3 regions of the Martelella sp. AMO21009 genome follow, and region 2 is predicted to be linked to each of the others. Evidence: predicted binding sites of a transcription regulator. Region 2 holds the regulator's gene; each other region holds the start of a gene.

The links. The regulator PhoB, encoded in region 2, activates phosphate uptake and scavenging genes when phosphate is short. The targets are predictions, from matches to a motif close to TGTCATNNANCTGTCAT.
Region 1: the regulator PhoB is predicted to act here: its motif matches at 1,995-2,011, upstream of V6766_RS12995 (bifunctional 2',3'-cyclic-nucleotide 2'-phosphodiesterase/3'-nucleotidase).
Region 3: the regulator PhoB is predicted to act here: its motif matches at 1,509-1,525, upstream of V6766_RS19365 (YdcH family protein).

What each region holds. Positions count from the first base shown of each region.
Region 1 is NZ_JBAKFR010000010.1:20,015-23,285, reverse strand. Features, by position in the region: gene ald (alanine dehydrogenase) at 1-762, opposite strand, end outside; gene V6766_RS13005 (Lrp/AsnC family transcriptional regulator) at 910-1,371, shown strand; gene V6766_RS13000 (N-acetyltransferase family protein) at 1,368-1,949, opposite strand; gene V6766_RS12995 (bifunctional 2',3'-cyclic-nucleotide 2'-phosphodiesterase/3'-nucleotidase) at 2,090-3,271, shown strand, end outside.
Region 2 is NZ_JBAKFR010000002.1:228,159-231,429, reverse strand. Features, by position in the region: gene pstA (phosphate ABC transporter permease PstA) at 1-35, shown strand, start outside; gene pstB (phosphate ABC transporter ATP-binding protein PstB) at 45-848, shown strand; gene phoU (phosphate signaling complex protein PhoU) at 861-1,580, shown strand; gene phoB (phosphate regulon transcriptional regulator PhoB) at 1,603-2,286, shown strand; gene V6766_RS03310 (flavin-containing monooxygenase) at 2,390-3,271, opposite strand, start outside.
Region 3 is NZ_JBAKFR010000023.1:1,228-4,498, reverse strand. Features, by position in the region: gene V6766_RS19375 (5-(carboxyamino)imidazole ribonucleotide synthase) at 1-810, opposite strand, end outside; gene purE (5-(carboxyamino)imidazole ribonucleotide mutase) at 807-1,316, opposite strand; gene V6766_RS19365 (YdcH family protein) at 1,571-1,744, shown strand; gene V6766_RS19360 (DUF6665 family protein) at 1,838-2,191, opposite strand; gene V6766_RS19355 (MbcA/ParS/Xre antitoxin family protein) at 2,345-2,758, shown strand; gene V6766_RS19350 (RES family NAD+ phosphorylase) at 2,767-3,271, shown strand, end outside.

The DNA.
Region 1 (3,271 bases), on a different contig from region 2:
CATTTCGCGGGTGACGAGCTTGGGCGCGGCAGCCCCCGGCACCAGAACAGCGCCGATGACGAGATCAGCGGCGAAAATCTCGTTCTCAAGCGCTTCCGTGGTCGAGTACAGCGTCTTGACCCGGCCGCGGAACAGCTCGTCCAGCACGCGCAGGCGCGGCAGCGAGCGGTCGAGGATCGTGACCTCAGCGCCAAGCCCCGTCGCCATCAGGCTCGCATGCAGGCCGACGACGCCGCCGCCGATCACCACCACCTTGCCGGGCTGAACGCCCGGAACGCCGCCCAGCAGCACGCCAAGCCCGCCATTGGCCTTCTGTAGCGCGGTGGCACCAGCCTGGATCGAAAGCCTGCCCGCCACCTCGGACATCGGGGCCAGAAGCGGCAGCCCGCCGCGCTCGTCGGTCACGGTCTCATAGGCAATCGCGGTGACGCCGGAGGCGAGAAGCCCCTCGGTCTGCGCCGGATCGGGCGCGAGATGCAGATAGGCATAGAGCAACTGGCCTTCCCTGAGCTGCGCCCATTCGGAAGGCTGCGGTTCCTTGACCTTGACGACCATATCCGCTCTGGCGAACACAGTGGCGGCATCCGGCACAATCGTCGCGCCCGCAGCGCGATAGGCATCATCGCCCGCGCCGATGCCGGCACCCGCGCCGGTCTCGACGATAACCTGGTGACCATGCGCCACATATTCGCGCACCGATGCCGGGGTCAGGCCGACGCGGTATTCGTGATTCTTGATTTCCTTCGGACAGCCGACAAGCATTTTCGATCTCCTCGCTCCAATCGATACAACCTGACCGGGATTGAAACGCGAAATCGCAGCAATGTCCTTGCAAAGTTATCCTTGATTTTTCGCTTTTTTCGTTTAATTTTCGAAAAAGAACAATAAAAATCGAAGGGTATTCGAACTATGGATATCGACGAGATTGATCGTGCGATCTTGAAGGCACTGCAGAAGAACGGCCGCATCACCAATGCGGACCTTGCGGAAACCGTCGGCCTGTCGCCATCCGCCTGTTCCAGACGGCTCGATATATTGGAAAAAAGCGGCGTGATCGAGGGCTATACCGCAAGAATCTCGCCCGAGGCGCTTGGCTACAAGATGGTGGCGATCGTGCAGATCTCGCTTTCCGGCCAGTTCGCCCGCACGCTTGCCGAGTTCGAGGAGGCGGTGAAGCGCTGCCCGAACATCATCGTCTGCTACATGGTCTCCGGCGTTTATGACTATACGCTGCGGGTGGCGGCCAAGGACCTGAAGGATTACGAGCGCATCCACCGCGACTGGCTGTCGGCGCTGCCGCATGTGGTGCAGATCAACTCGTCCTTTGCGCTGAGACCGATCATCGAACGGATCAATGTCGGGATCGACTAAGCTTTCGAGGGCTTTGCCAGCAGCAGCCAGTTCTCGCCCTCTGCCTTCCAGTCCTCGGCGGTGACGATCGCTTCACGCGCGGCTTCGTGAAAGCCCAGTTGATCGTAGAACCGGCGCGCGGGCGCATTGCCGTCGGAAACGATCAGGGCGAGATCGCGGCCGCCTGCCATCCGCGCCGCCCGCTCCATCAGCAATTTCCCGAGCCCGCGCCGGCGGTACTCCGCATAGGCCGCGAGCACGTGAATGTAATAGCTGCCCACTGCTTTCGCCTTCAGCGCCTTCAGTGGCTCGAACACCGCATGATCGGCCTCGCCGGTCGGCGTATCGCGCTCCAGCGGATAGGCCAGCAGCAGCGCCACGATGTCGGAGCCAAGGGTCGCGACCGTGCCGTTCTTCCAGTTGACGACCTGATCCTCGCGCCGGACGCTTTCGCGCCCGGCCTCCCACGGATCGCCCTCGCCGCCCTCAAGCCGCCCCCAGCGCCACAGCGGCAAGCCGTGATCGGCGATATTGATGAGCCGCACCATGTCTGGCGCATCCTCCGCCGTCGCCGCCCTGATCGTAAAACTGGAAACCAATCCACCCCTCCCCGTATTGACCTAAAGCTGGCTGCGCGCCTAGCCTGTCATTAAGCTTTCACAGACTTGCAATTCATTCCATGATCATTGTCAACCGCCGACGGCGCGAAGCCCGCGCCACAACACAAACGGAGCCGCCGATGTCCGCGCTTTTCGAACTGCAACCGATCTCCCGTCGCACGCTGCTGCGCGGCATGGCAACGGCCACCGCCATGGTCGCCCTCCATCCGTTCTCCGCCCGTGCCGCCGGCAACCAGGCGCATCTGCGGCTGATGGAAACCACCGACATCCACGTCAACGTGTTTCCCTATGACTATTACGCCGACAAGCCCAACGACACGATGGGCCTTGCCCGCACCGCCTCGATCATCGACTCCATCCGCGCCGAATCGACAAATTCCATGCTGATCGACAATGGCGACTTCCTGCAGGGCAATCCGATGGGCGATTACATCGCCTATGAGCGCGGCATGCAGGACGGCGACGTCCATCCGGTGATCAAGGCCATGAATGTGCTCGGCTATGATGTCGGCACGCTCGGCAATCACGAGTTCAATTACGGCCTCGACTTCATGCACAAGGTGCTCGCCGGCGCGAACTTCCCTTATGTCTGCGCCAACCTGACCACAGGCGCACTGGCCGATGACCCCACCAAGGACGACCTGATGGTCAGGCCCTACCTGATCCAGGAGCAGATGATCACCGATGGCGACGGCAACAAGAGCCCGGTGAAGATCGGCTTCATCGGCTTCGTACCGCCGCAGATCATGGTCTGGGACGAGAAGAACCTTTCCGGCAAGGCCAATACCCGCGATATCGTGGAAGCGGCCGAAGCCTGGGTGCCGGTGATGAAGGAAGAAGGCGCCGATATCATCGTGGCGCTGTCGCATTCCGGCATCGATGGCACCGGCCCCGCGCCGCTGATGGAAAACGCCTCGCTCTATCTCGCAGGCGTCGACGGCATAGACGCGGTGTTCACCGGCCACCAGCACCTCGTCTTCCCCGGCACGGATGATTTCGCCGGCATCGATGACGTCGATGTCGACAAGGGCACGCTCAAGGGCAAGCCGGCGGTAATGGCCGGCTTCTGGGGCTCGCATATGGGCCTTATCGACCTGCTGCTGGAAAAGGACGGCGAAAGCTGGAAAATCGTCGACTTCACCACCGAGGCGCGGCCGATCTACCACCGCACCGAGGACCGCAAGGTCATCGCCGATGTCGAAAGCGACGCGGCGGTGATCGCCGCTGCCGAGGCCGATCACGAGGCGACGCTCGAATACGTCCGCACCCCGGTCGGCAAGACCTCCGCGCCGCTGCAATCC
Region 2 (3,271 bases):
TCATTCTCCGCCGCCGCTTCGAGCGGCGCTGGTAGGAGACGACAATGACCCTTGATGCGAAAAGAACAATGAGCGGAAACATGAACGAACAAAGCTACAAGATGGCCGGCAAGGATGTTTCCGTCTATTACGGGCAGAAGCGGGCGCTGTTCGACGTCAATCTCAATATCCGCCGCAATGCCGTCACCGCGCTGATCGGCCCGTCGGGCTGCGGCAAGTCGACCTTTCTGCGCACGCTCAACCGCATGAACGACACGATCGAGAATTGCCGGGTCACCGGCACGATCACGCTCGACGGCGAGGACATCTACACCTCCGGCATCGACGTGGTGGAACTGCGCGCCCGCGTCGGCATGGTGTTCCAGAACCCCAACCCGTTTCCGAAATCGATCTACGAGAATGTCGCCTATGGCCCGCGCATCCATGGTCTGGCCCGCCACCGTTCGGATTTCGACCGGATCGTCGAGACCAGCCTGCAGAAGGCCGGCCTGTTCAACGAGGTCAAGGACCGCCTGCACGAGCCCGGCACCAGCCTTTCCGGCGGCCAGCAGCAGCGGCTCTGCATCGCCCGCGCCATTGCTGTCAGCCCCGAAGTGATCCTGATGGACGAACCGTGCTCGGCGCTCGACCCGATCGCGACCGCGCGCGTGGAAGAGCTGATCAGCGAGCTGAAGCAGAACTACACCATCGTGATGGTGACCCATTCGATGCAGCAGGCCGCCCGCGTTTCCGAACGCACGGCGATGTTCCACCTCGGCTACATGGTCGAGGAGGACGACACCGACACGATTTTCACCAATCCCGCGGACCAGCGGACCCAGGACTACATCATGGGCCGGTTCGGTTAAGGAGACGCACAGATGGCACACTCGCATATCATATCGGCCTTCGACGAGGAGCTGAAATATCTCCAGCGCCGGATCTCCGAAATGGGCGGCATGGCGGAAGAGATGGTCTCGCAATCCGTCGTGGCGCTGGTCAACACCGATACCGAGCTCGCCGAAAAGGTGATCGCCGAGGATCTGGCGCTGGACGATGCCGAGCGCGAGGTCGGCGAAAAGGCGATCGTCACCATCGCGCGGCGCCAGCCGGTGGCGGCGGACCTGCGCGAAATCATGGGCGCGATCCGGATCGCCGCCGATCTCGAGCGCGTCGGCGACATGGCCAAGAACACCGCCAAGCGGGTGATTTCGGTGCAGGGCACCGGCGTGCCGCGCAAGCTCGCTCACGGCATCGAGCACCTGTCGGAACTGGCGCTGCTCCAGCTCAAGGAAGTGCTCGACGCCTACACCTCGCGCCAGGCCGACAAGGCCAACTCGATCCGCGAGCGCGACGAGGAGATCGACGCGATCTACACCTCGCTGTTCCGCGAGCTTCTGACCTACATGATGGAAGATCCGCGCAACATCACCACCTGCACGCATCTTCTGTTCTGCGCCAAGAACATCGAGCGCATCGGCGACCACGCCACCAATATTGCTGAAATGATCTACTACATCGCCACCGGCTCGCAGCCGCAGGGAGAACGCCCGAAGGACGACATGTCGCCCTCGGTCGGCTCCGGCGAAAGCAAGTCCTGAAACCATTTGACAGAGGCACGAGATGGTTCCGAAGATTGCAGTTGTCGAAGATGAAGAAGCGCTGAGCGTTCTGCTGCGCTACAACCTTGAATCGGAAGGCTATGAAGTCGAGACGATCGCCCGCGGCGACGAGGCCGAACTGAGGCTCCAGGAACGGGTGCCGGACCTTCTTCTGCTCGACTGGATGCTGCCCGGCGTCTCCGGCATCGAGCTCTGCCGCCGGCTCAGGATGCGGCCGGAAACCGAGCGCCTGCCGATCATCATGCTGACGGCGCGCGGCGAGGAAAGCGAGAAGGTTCGCGGCCTTGCGATCGGCGCCGACGACTATGTCGTCAAGCCGTTCTCGACGCCGGAACTGATGGCGCGCGTCAAGGCGATCCTGCGCCGGGCCCGGCCGGAAGTGCTCTCCAGCGTCTTGAAATGCGGCGATATCGAGCTTGACCGCGAGACCCACCGCGTCCATCGCAAGGCCAAGGAAGTTCGCCTCGGGCCGACCGAGTTCCGGCTGCTCGAATTCCTGATGACCTCGCCCGGCCGGGTGTTCTCGCGCTCCCAGCTTCTCGATGGCGTCTGGGGCCACGACATCTATGTCGACGAACGCACCGTCGACGTCCATGTCGGCCGGCTGCGCAAGGCGCTCAACTTCTCGCAGATGCCCGACGTGATCCGCACCGTGCGCGGGGCCGGCTATTCGATGGAAGTGTGAGGGGCCGCATGGCCCCTGCTACTTCGCCCTTTGAGATGAGATCGTACGCCGGAACATCCATTGAATCGAAGTCCGGTCAATCCCGTGCCTTCGACGTTCGGGATCAGCGGACTTCGAAACCGCGGTAATTGTCGTCGCGGATGGCGTTCATTTCGGTCATGTAATTGCCCATGCCGCCCATATACCACATCGAGGTGCGGGGCTTGCCGGGAATGTTGGCGCCGTTGATCCAGCTATCGGTAACCTCGAACAGCGTGCCGGCCATGCCTTCCTGGCACACCCGCACCCAGTCGTCCTGGGCCTTTTTGCTGGTCTCGATGATGCCGTTGCCCTGTTCGGCCTTTTCGATCAGGGTGCACAGGAAGTCGACCTGCCATTCATGCACCAGCGGCTGGCTGGTGAAGGGGCTGAACGGGCCGAACACCATCAGAAGGTTCGGAAAACCGGCGATCGACATGCCGGCATAGGCGCGCGGGCCTTCCTTCCAGGCGTCCTTCAGGCGCACGCCGTCGCGGCCGATCGTGTCGATCTTCAGATAGTTGCCGGTCATCGCGTCGAAGCCGGTCGCCATGATCACCACGTCGAGTTCCAGCTCCCTGCCGCCGACGATCAGCCCGTTTTCGGCGTAGCGCTCGATCGGCTCGGCCTTGACGTCGTGGAGGGTGACATTGTCGCGATTATAGGTCTCGTAGTAATTGTCGGCGGCCAGCGGACGCTTGGCGTAATAGTCGCGCGGGGTCAGCTTGCGGGCGGTCTCCGGATCCTTGACGATGGCGTCGATCTTCGACTTGATGAAATCGGTCGCCGTCTTGTTGGCTTCGGCGGTCACCGGAATATCGGAGAAGGTTTCGAGCAGGAAGCTGAAGCCGTTGCCCTTCTGCCACGCCTTCTCATAGACCCGGCGGCGCTCTTCCTCATCCACCTCGAGCGCGGACACGGTGCTTTCGTCGAAGCCGAAAACCGCAGCCGTGCTCAGCGCCCAGTC
Region 3 (3,271 bases), on a different contig from region 2:
AACGCGCGGGGCGAATTCATTGGCAATCACCCTGCCGTCGCGGGCGACGAACAGTTCCAGCCCCAGCACGCCGACATAATCGAGCCCGATCAGCAGCCGCTCCGCCGCCTTCACGGCGGCCGCCGCAATGTCCGGCGAAACGCTGGCTGGAACGGTGGACGTCCGCAGAATGCCGTCGCGGTGGACATTTTCAGCCGGATCGAAACAGACGATCGTGCTGTCCATGCCGCGCGCGGCGATCACCGAGATTTCGCGATCGAAATCGATCCACTCTTCGAAGATCGCGGGCGCGCCATTGAGCGCTGCAAAGGCGGCCTCCGGATCATTGTCGCTGCCGTCAAACACCCACTGCCCCTTGCCGTCATAGCCGAAGCGGCGGGTCTTCAACACGCCGCGTCCACCGAACGCCTCAAGCGCGTCCGCAAGGTCCTCAGCGGTATCAACCGCCCGGAAACCGGCGGTGGCGATGCCGCTGTCGTTGAGGAAGGTCTTTTCGGTGAGGCGGTCCTGCGAGACGGACAGCGCACGGGCCGGCGGATAGACAGGCCGTTCGGCCGACAGAAGCGCGGCGCTTTTCTCCGGCACATTCTCGAATTCATAGGTGATGACTTCACAAGCGCCAGCGAGCTCAACCAACGCCGCCTCGTCATCATAGGCCGCCACGATATGGCGGTTTGCGACCTGGGCGGCCGGGCAATCTTCCTGCGGCTCCAGGATGACGGTGCGGATCGAAAGCCGGGCGGCCGCCATGGCCAGCATGCGGCCAAGCTGACCGCCGCCGATGATACCGATGGTCTTCATGAAACTCATTCGTCCTTGTCGATGGGGTATTCGGCAACGCTTGCCGCCTGGCGCACGCGATATTCATCGAGCCGACCTGCAAGCTCCGGATCGGCCAGCGCCAGAACGGCTGCCGCCAGAAGCGCCGCATTGACAGCGCCGGCCTTGCCGATGGCGAGCGTTCCAACCGGAATGCCCGCCGGCATCTGCACGATCGACAACAGGCTGTCCTGGCCGGAGAGCGCGCGCGACTGCACCGGCACGCCGAAAACCGGCAGCGGCGTCAGCGCCGCCATCATGCCCGGCAGATGCGCTGCCCCGCCGGCGCCGGCAATGATAATCTGAAAACCTTCGGCGCGGGCGCTGCGGGCGAACTCATACATGCGGTCCGGCGTGCGGTGGGCGGAGACGATCCGCGCGTCGTAATCGATGTCGAGAATGTCGAGAATGTCAGCAGCGTTCTTCATCGTTTCCCAGTCGGACTGGGACCCCATGACGATGGCGACAGGCGGATTCTTGATCGGGCTCATCGGCATTCCATTGTTTCAACAAATTCGACGAATGTGGCACGCGCCGACCATGCGTCGTTTCGAGCGAAACACGCTCTAGCATCAATCGTTTTCGGTGAAAAGCAAAGCGCCGGGAAGATCAGGCGTGCCTTGGGCAAAATGCCGCGACAAAATCACATTTCCGCCTTCGACAAACGTCTTCGATCATGGCATTCTTACATTGCACTTTGATGACGAGGCGCCGCATCCGGCGGCGCGAAACCAAAGGAAGGACGTGTGCAATGACAGTTCAGACGCATCTTGCCGCTCTCGAGGAAAAGCATTCGGAACTTGAGAGGAAGCTTCACGACGTAATGGCTTCGCCGTCCAGCCCCGACCAGGAAATCGCATCGATCAAACGCAGGAAACTTCACCTGAAAGACGAGATTGAACGCCTCCATCACTCCGCTACTTAAGACACCCTCTGTCCTCAAACGCCCCGGCAAAAACCGGGGCGTTTTTGTTTGCGCGACGCGTGCCTGATCACCGGCTCGAAACCTGCGCAATCCTCACGTCTCGCCGCCCTTCTCCTGCTTCTTCATCACCCCGATCCTGAGCATCACCTCGCGCGGTATGTCATAGGTCGATTTCAGATGGTGATCGGTGCGCAGCCCCAGATAATCGCGTTGGATGAACAGCGCGAAAGCACGGTCGGCCGCTGCCTGCACCAGTTCATCGCGGTCCTGATTGGAGCCCGGCGTCTCGTCGTGGCGTCTGAGCGCCGCCAGCGCCTCCTCCAACCGTCCGCCGATCCGCCCCAGCGCCTGCGCCGTCTCCTGCATGATCTCGTATTGAAGGGCGTCCAGATCGGGATCAAGCGGCCTGCTGCTCGTGCCCGGCAATATCGGTTTCTTGGGGGCCATGATCTTTTCCTTGCGTCTCTTCCGAAGATTGGAAGGCGAGTGCGCGAGGTCAAGGGTACCAAACCAAAGCGATCCGACCGAAAATATTCGATTGTCTTGTCATATGGCATCATAATTCCTATATTATGCCAAAAGGCAAAAACGAGATTAGCAATGCCCCAGCTTCAAGTGATCGAAAAGACCGCGCATCAGAACTCCGCCCCGGAGATCACCGAGGCGGAAGGGCAGGCGATGGCACGGGCGGCGGTCAATCTGTTTTCGCGCTGGGAATTGAGCGACAGCCAGGCCTGCATTCTGCTGGGCGGATTGTCGCCGCGCACATGGGCGCGCTGGAAGGGCGGCGATATCGGGCGCATTCCGCGCGATCTCAAAGCCCGGCTTTCCAACCTGATGGGCATTCACAAGGCGCTCCGGATCATCTTCACGGATGCAGAGCGGGTCTATGGCTGGGTGCGGCGGGAAAACGCGGCTTTCGGCGGCGCATCGGCGCTCGACATCATGCTTGGCGGTGAACTGACCGATATCATGCGGGTCCGGCGCTATCTCGACAGCGTCCGGGGCGGCTGAGCTTGACCATGCCCGACATTTTGCGCGTCACGTGGGCAAAGACCCACCGGATCATCCGTTCCCGCTTTCCCCCGATCGATCTGTTCGAGGATATCGCCGACCCCGCCGACTGGGACGCGATTCTCTCGGCTGAGGCCAAGACCAATCCGCGCGTCAGCACAAGCGTCGGCATGCTTGATCTGGTGCCGCCCGAACGGCGGGTTTCCGGCGAAGGCGCGTCCTGGGCGATGGCGCCCTTCGTCCATACCTCGACGGATCGGCCGAGCCGGTTCAGCGATGGTTCGTTCGGCGTCTATTATGCCGGCGACCGGATCGAGGTCGCGCTGTTCGAGACCATACATCACCATGCCGTCTTCATGGCGGCCACAGATCAGGCGGCGGGCTGGACCTCCGATTTTCGCGAACTCGTCGGCACGCTTGACGCCGATCTTCACGATGTCCGGGACCGCACGCGTTTTTCCGAACTCTATGACCCCGACGATTATCGCAAGTCTCAGGCGATCGGCGCCAGAC